DNA from 2 places in the Streptomyces sp. NPDC006711 genome. Region 2 is predicted to be linked to the other one. Evidence: riboswitches for the same ligand, from Rfam matches in the RefSeq annotation. Region 2 holds a riboswitch; the other holds the start of a gene.
The links. Region 2 has a riboswitch for glycine ahead of gcvP (aminomethyl-transferring glycine dehydrogenase). Riboswitches for the same ligand answer to the same signal wherever they lie in the genome.
Positions count from the first base shown of each region.

Region 1: another riboswitch for glycine. It lies ahead of gcvT (glycine cleavage system aminomethyltransferase GcvT); the one in region 2 lies ahead of gcvP (aminomethyl-transferring glycine dehydrogenase).

Region 1 covers NZ_JBIAGO010000015.1:95,828-99,222, forward strand. Annotated here, with positions in the region: gene ACFYM2_RS25985 (enhanced serine sensitivity protein SseB) at 1-393, opposite strand, end outside; gene ACFYM2_RS25990 (AAA family ATPase) at 533-1,198, opposite strand; glycine riboswitch at 1,552-1,649, shown strand; gene gcvT (glycine cleavage system aminomethyltransferase GcvT) at 1,803-2,930, shown strand; gene gcvH (glycine cleavage system protein GcvH) at 3,031-3,395, shown strand, end outside.
Region 2 covers NZ_JBIAGO010000006.1:9,852-13,246, forward strand. Annotated here, with positions in the region: gene ACFYM2_RS14555 (DNA polymerase IV) at 1-619, shown strand, start outside; gene ACFYM2_RS14560 (PRC-barrel domain-containing protein) at 529-912, opposite strand; glycine riboswitch at 1,049-1,156, shown strand; gene gcvP (aminomethyl-transferring glycine dehydrogenase) at 1,351-3,395, shown strand, end outside.

The DNA.
Region 1 (3,395 bases), on a different contig from region 2:
GGCCACGGCCGGCGGGGGCAGCGGCATGCCGACGGTGCCCTCGGGGTTGACCACGATGCCGAGCTGCGGCGGGAGCCCGCGCGCGAACTCGACGGCGGGCGCCACCGCGAACGACATATGGGCGCCTACGCACTGCATGAACTGCTGCTCGGAGCTGTAGACGGGGACATAGGGGGCGCCGTTCAGCTCCAGGGTGGGCAGGTCGAGGTCGGTGCTGTCCTGGCTGCCGCCGTTGGGCAGCGGCACCCACACCGCGTTGCGGCCCAGGACCTCTATCAGGCGCGGACCCGCGTCGGGCTGCCCGACGGCCGCGGCCAGCACCTCTTCGAGCTCGTTGCCCGGCCAGCCTCCGCCGCCGTGCGGATGCGCGAACACCTGCTCCGGAAAGTTCATGTGCCGTCCCTCTCCCCCGACTGTCCCCGACCCCCGCCGCGTGCCCGGCTCCTGCGCGGCCGTGCACCTCGACCCTAACGCCGCACCCCTGGCCGGAAGAAAGCCGGCGGGGCCAGGGCCCGGCGCACGCCCGCGCGCCTCACTCGGTGAAGCCGATCCGTCGCAGCACGGAGGCCGACTCCCGGTCGAGCAGGACGGCGCTCGCGCAGCCGGTCGGCAGCCGCCCGGCCTCGACCTGGGCGATCAGGCGGCGGGCGGCGCCGCGGTGCCGGGCGAAGGCGTACGCCGACACCCAGCGGCCCCGCGCGGCCTGACCCTCAAGAGCGGTGCCGGCCGGCACGTCGAGCACGACCAGACGCAGCGCGCGTCCCCTGCGCCGCGCGCCCCGCCCCAGCCAGTGCCGCACCCACGCCTGGGTGCCGCAGTCGTGCACGACGAGGCTGTCGCCCGAGCGCAGCGCCCACCAGGTCCGCGCGAAGTGCGCGGTGCGGGTGAGCGGGCGGTACAGGAGGTAGGGGATGCCGGGCAGTGCGCGCTGCCAGGCGAGCCGGGTGTCCTGGGAGTCGATCCTGCGGTCGGTGACGGCGCGGCGCATCAGGGTCGTCTTGCCGCTGCCGGGCAGGCCGGACACCACGACGACGTCACCCGCGTCGAACAGGAGCTCCGGCGGGGTGAGCCCGGGCCGCCCCCGCAGATCCCATACCGTCCCGAACGCCTCGGGTACTTCCGGCACCTCAGGCACCCCGGGCACACCGGGCACCTCCAGCACCTCCAGCACCCCCGGCACCCTGGGCACACCGGGCACCTCCAGCACCCCCGGCACCCTGGGCACACCGGGCACCTCCAGCACCTCCGGCACCCTGGGCACACCGGGCACCTCCAGCACCCCCGGCACCTCATTCACCTCCGGCACCCCCGGCCCCGGCCGCCCCGAGCGCTCCCGGCGCGCCGCCGGTACCGTCGGCCTCGCCTCCGGGCCGTCCGGCGCGGACACCTCCCGCACCCGCCCGGTCCTGTGCTCCGCCGTCATGGCACTCCCCCCTGTTCGCTCCCGCTTTCCTTGCCCAGGGAGTGTAAAGAGCCGGTAATGGGTCACCGGCGATGTGCCGTCCTCGGGATGCGTGCAATGATGTGCGCGCCAACTGCATACCGGCCGTTCGAATCCGCGCGGGAGAGTCCTCAGCAGCTGTGAGCTGGGGCGCCGAAGGAGCAAGTTCCTCCCTTGAATCTCTCAGGCCCCGTACCGCGCGGGTGAGGCAGATCTGAAAAGCGGGCCGTCCCCTGCCGGGCGGTCCCACCCAAGGTGCAAGCCGAGCCGCGCAGCGCGCGCCGGTGAACCTCTCAGGTTCCGATGACAGATGGGGAGGATGTCCTCGACCGTCATGCCCCGGGACCTTGGAGCACCATCCATGAGCAACGCCCCCCGCCTCACCTCCCTCGATGCCCTGCATCGATCGCTGGGCGCCACGATGACCGACTTCGCGGGCTGGGACATGCCGCTGCGGTACGGGAGCGAGCGCGACGAGCACAACGCCGTACGGACCCGCGCCGGACTCTTCGACCTCTCCCACATGGGCGAGATCACCGTCACGGGCCCCGAGGCCATGAAGGCGCTGAACTACGCGCTCGTCGGCAACATCGCCACCATCGGCGTGGGCCGCGCCCGCTACACGATGATCTGCCAGGAGGACGGCGGCATCGTCGACGACCTGATCGTCTACCGCTTGGGCGAGACCGAGTACATGGTGGTCGCCAACGCGGGCAACGCTCAGATCGTGCTGGACGCGATCACCGAGCGCGCGGCCGGCTTCGACGCCGAGGTCCGCGACGACCGCGACGCCTACGCGCTGATCGCGGTCCAGGGCCCCGAGTCCCCCGGCATCCTGAAGTCCGTGACGGACGCCGACCTGGACGGCCTGAAGTACTACGCGGGCCTGCCCGGCACCGTCGCGGGTGTCCCCGCGCTCATCGCCCGCACCGGCTACACCGGCGAGGACGGCTTCGAGCTGTTCGTGGCGCCCGAGCACGCCGAGCGGCTGTGGCGCGCGCTGACCGAGGCCGGAGCGGACGCGGGCCTTGTGCCGTGCGGCCTGTCCTGCCGCGACACGCTGCGCCTGGAAGCGGGCATGCCGCTGTACGGGCACGAGCTGACGACCGCGCTCACCCCCTTCGACGCCGGTCTCGGCCGGGTCGTGAAGTTCGAGAAGGACGGCGACTTCGTGGGCCGCGCCGCTCTGGAGGCCGCCGCCGAGAAGGCCGGCGCGAACCCGCCGCGCAAGCTGGTCGGCCTGATCGCCGAGGGCCGCCGGGTGCCGCGCGCCGGGTTCGCCGTGGTCGCCGCGGGCGGGGCCGGCGGCGAGACCGTGGGCGAGGTCACCTCGGGCGCGCCGTCGCCGACGCTGGGCAAGCCGATCGCCATGGCCTACGTGGACGCGGCGTACGCCGAGCCGGGCACGGCCGGGGTCGGCATCGACATCCGCGGGACGCACGAGCCCTACGAGGTCGTAGCCCTCCCCTTCTACAAGCGCCAGAAGTGACGCGCGTCCTTCTTCCGCTCCCCCTCTCGCCTCCCGCCTTCCGCGACACGTCACGAGACCCCGTCAGCAGCACTCCCCCGCGTACAGGAGAATTCAGGTCATGAGCAACCCCCAGCAGCTGCGCTACAGCAAGGAGCACGAGTGGCTGTCGGACGCCGAGGACGGCGTCTCGACGGTCGGCATCACGGAGCACGCGGCCAACGCGCTCGGTGACGTCGTGTTCGTACAGCTTCCCGAGGTGGGTGACACGGTGACCGCGGGCGAGACCTGCGGCGAGCTGGAGTCCACCAAGTCGGTCAGCGACCTGTACTCCCCGGTCACGGGCGAGGTCGTCGAGGCCAACCAGGACGTCGTGGACGACCCTTCGCTGGTCAACTCGGCCCCCTTCGAGGGCGGTTGGCTGTTCAAGGTGAAGGTCACGGACGAGCCGGGCGACCTGCTCACCGCCGCCGAGTACACCGACTT
Region 2 (3,395 bases):
GACCGGCCTCGCCGACTTCACGCAGGAGGACCTTTTCGCGCAGGCGGCGGGGGACCGAGCGGCGCAGGAGCAGCCCGAGCGGGAGGAGGCGGCGGCCGCCGCCGAGACGGAGACCGTGGAGGACCCGGCCCAGCGCCGCTGGCTGGCCGGGCACGACGTGCGGCACAGCGAGTACGGACCGGGCTGGGTGCAGGGCAGCGGTGTGGGGCGCGTCACCGTGCGCTTCGAGACGCCCACGTCACGGGCACCGGGGCGGGTGCGGACGTTCAGGGTGGACGATCCCGGGCTCACAGCCGGGGAGCCGCTGGCCCTGGTGGAGCCGGCGGAGACCTCGCAGCACCCCCCGGACGGGCCGGCTCTCCCCGGCCCCGACGGGCGGACCGAGGGCGGGCCTGGGCCCAAGAGCGGGCCCCGGACCGAGGGCGGGCCCCGGACCGAGGAGGGACCCCGGACCGAGGAGGGACCCCGGCCCAAGAGCGGGTCCCGGCGCGAAAGCGGGCCCCCGCCCGAGGACAGCGGCGGGAGGGGTCAGATGTCGCCTCCCGCGAGCCGGCCGAAGTCGCGGTCGGAGGGCGGCGGGCCGGGATCGGGGGAGGGGGCGGAGATGTCCAGACCGTAGTGGTGGTAGAGCTGGAGTTCCTGCTCCGGGGAGAGGTGGCGGCCCACGCCGAAGTCAGGCGCTTCCTTGATCAGGCTGCGCTCGAAGGGGACGTGCAGCGCCTCGTCGACCAGGGTGCTGGGGTCCAGGGGGACGAAGGCGTCCCGGCTGAACAGGCCGGTGCGCACGGCGGCCCACTCCGGTGCGCCCGTCGCGTCGTCGAGGTAGACCTCGTCCACCGTTCCGATCTTGCGTCCATTGCGGTCGTACGCCTTGCGGCCGATCAGGCTGCGCGGATCGATATCGGTCTGCACGGTCCCTCCAACTGGTCGCAACCGGTGACAACTGCTCCATAAGCACTACAAAAGTGCACATCGCGAGGGTTGGCCACTCGAGGCAGTTGAACAAAGAATCGGCTCGGAGCGCGCTGGTAGGCTGGCGAACGGCTGCTGACCCCGTGCGGGAGAGCCCTCCGGCGTACTCGACGAGTCGCCCGGTGGGCGCCGAAGGAGCAAATCCTCCCCGGAATCTCTCAGGCCCACGGACCGCACGGACGAGGTCACTCTGGAAAGCAGGACGGGGAACGCGCGGGCACCACTGCCCGGGCACATCCTTTCCTCACCGACGGTGAAAACCGGGTCGCCCCCATGCGTCCCGGTGAAGCTCTCAGGTTGAGATGACAGAGGGGGAGGCCGTCCGGGTACCCGCGCCGTGGTACCCCTCGCAGGTCGTGCGACCAGGAGGCCTTCGTAATGACCGCCAACCGCATTCCGCTCAGCCAGCTGGAGCGTGGCATTCCGTTCGAGCAGCGCCACATCGGGCCCGACGCCGAGGCCCAGGCCAAGATGCTCGCCCAGGTCGGATACGGCTCGCTCGACGAGCTGACCGCCGCCGCCGTCCCCGACGTCATCAAGAGCACGGAGGCGCTGGGCCTGCCCGAGGCGCGGACCGAGGCCGAAGTGCTCGCCGAACTGCGCCGGCTCGCCGATCGCAACCAGGTGCTCGCGCCCATGATCGGCCTCGGCTACTACGGCACCTTCACGCCGCCGGTCATCCTGCGCAATGTGATGGAGAACCCCGCCTGGTACACGGCGTACACGCCCTACCAGCCGGAGATCTCGCAGGGCCGCCTCGAGGCGCTGCTCAACTTCCAGACCATGGTCGCCGAGCTGACCGGCCTGCCGACCTCCGGCGCCTCGCTGCTCGACGAGGGCACCGCGGCGGCCGAAGCCCTCGCCCTGTCGCGGCGCGTCGGCAAGGTCAAGGGCGGTGTCTTCCTCATCGACGCCGACACCCTGCCGCAGACGATCGCCGTGATCCAGACGCGCGCGGAGCCGACCGGCGTCGAGGTCGTCGTCGCCGACCTGAGCGAGGGCATCCCCGCCGAGATCGCCGAGCGCGGTGTCTTCGGCGTGCTGCTCCAGTACCCCGGCGCCTCCGGCCAGGTCCGCGACCTCAAGCCGGTCATCGACGCCGCCCACGAGCTGGGCGCGATCGTCACCGTCGCCGCCGACCTGCTCGCGCTCACCCTGCTCGCCTCGCCCGGCTCCCTCGGCGCCGACATCGCCGTCGGCACCACCCAGCGCTTCGGCGTCCCGATGGGCTTCGGCGGCCCGCACGCCGGATTCATGGCGGTCCAGGAGAAGTTCGCCCGCAGCCTGCCCGGCCGTCTCGTCGGCGTCTCCGTCGACGCCGACGGCAACAAGGCCTACCGCCTTGCCCTGCAGACCCGCGAGCAGCACATCCGCCGCGAGAAGGCGACCAGCAACATCTGCACCGCGCAGGTGCTGCTCGCCGTCATGGCGGGGATGTACGCCGTCTACCACGGCCCGGACGGTCTGCGCCAGATCGCCCGGCGCACCCACCGCTACGCCGTGCTGCTCGCCGAGGGCCTGCGGGCCGCCGGCGTCGACGTCGTCCACGAGGCCTACTTCGACACCCTGACCGTGCGCGTGCCCGGCCGCGCCGCCAAGGCCGTCGCCGCCGCCCGCGAAGGCGGGGTCAACCTCCACCAGGTCGACGCGGACACCGTCTCCCTCTCCTGTGACGAGACCACCACGCGGGCCCAACTGGCCGCCGTCTGGGGCGCGTTCGGGACCGGCGCCGATGTGGACGCGCTGGACGCCACGGCCGCGGACACCCTGCCGGACGCCTTGCTGCGCACCGATGATTTCCTGACCCACCCGGTCTTCCACCAGCACCGCTCCGAGACCGCGATGCTGCGGTACCTGCGCAAGCTCGCCGACCGCGACTACGCGCTCGACCGCGGCATGATCCCGCTCGGCTCCTGCACCATGAAGCTGAACGCGACGACCGAGATGGAGCCGGTGACCTGGCCCGAGTTCGGGCAGATCCACCCCTTCGCGCCGGTCGAGCAGGCCGCCGGCTACCTCACCCTCATCCGCGAGCTGGAGGAGCGCCTGGCCGAGGTCACTGGGTACGACGCGGTGTCCATCCAGCCCAACGCCGGCTCCCAGGGCGAGCTCGCCGGCCTGCTCGCGGTGCGCGCCTACCACCGCGCCAACGGCGACACCCAGCGCACCGTCTGCCTCATCCCCTCCTCCGCGCACGGCACCAACGCCGCGAGCGCCGTGATGGCCGGCATGAAGGTCGTCGTCGTCAAGACCGCCGACGACGGCGAGGTCGACGCCGCCGACCTGCGGGCCAAGATCGAGCAGTACCGCGACGAGTTGTCGGTGCTGATGATCACCTACCCGTCCACGCACGGTGTGTTCGAGGAGCACGTCGCCGACATCTGTGCCCAGGTCCACGAGGCCGGCGGCCAGGTGTACGTGGA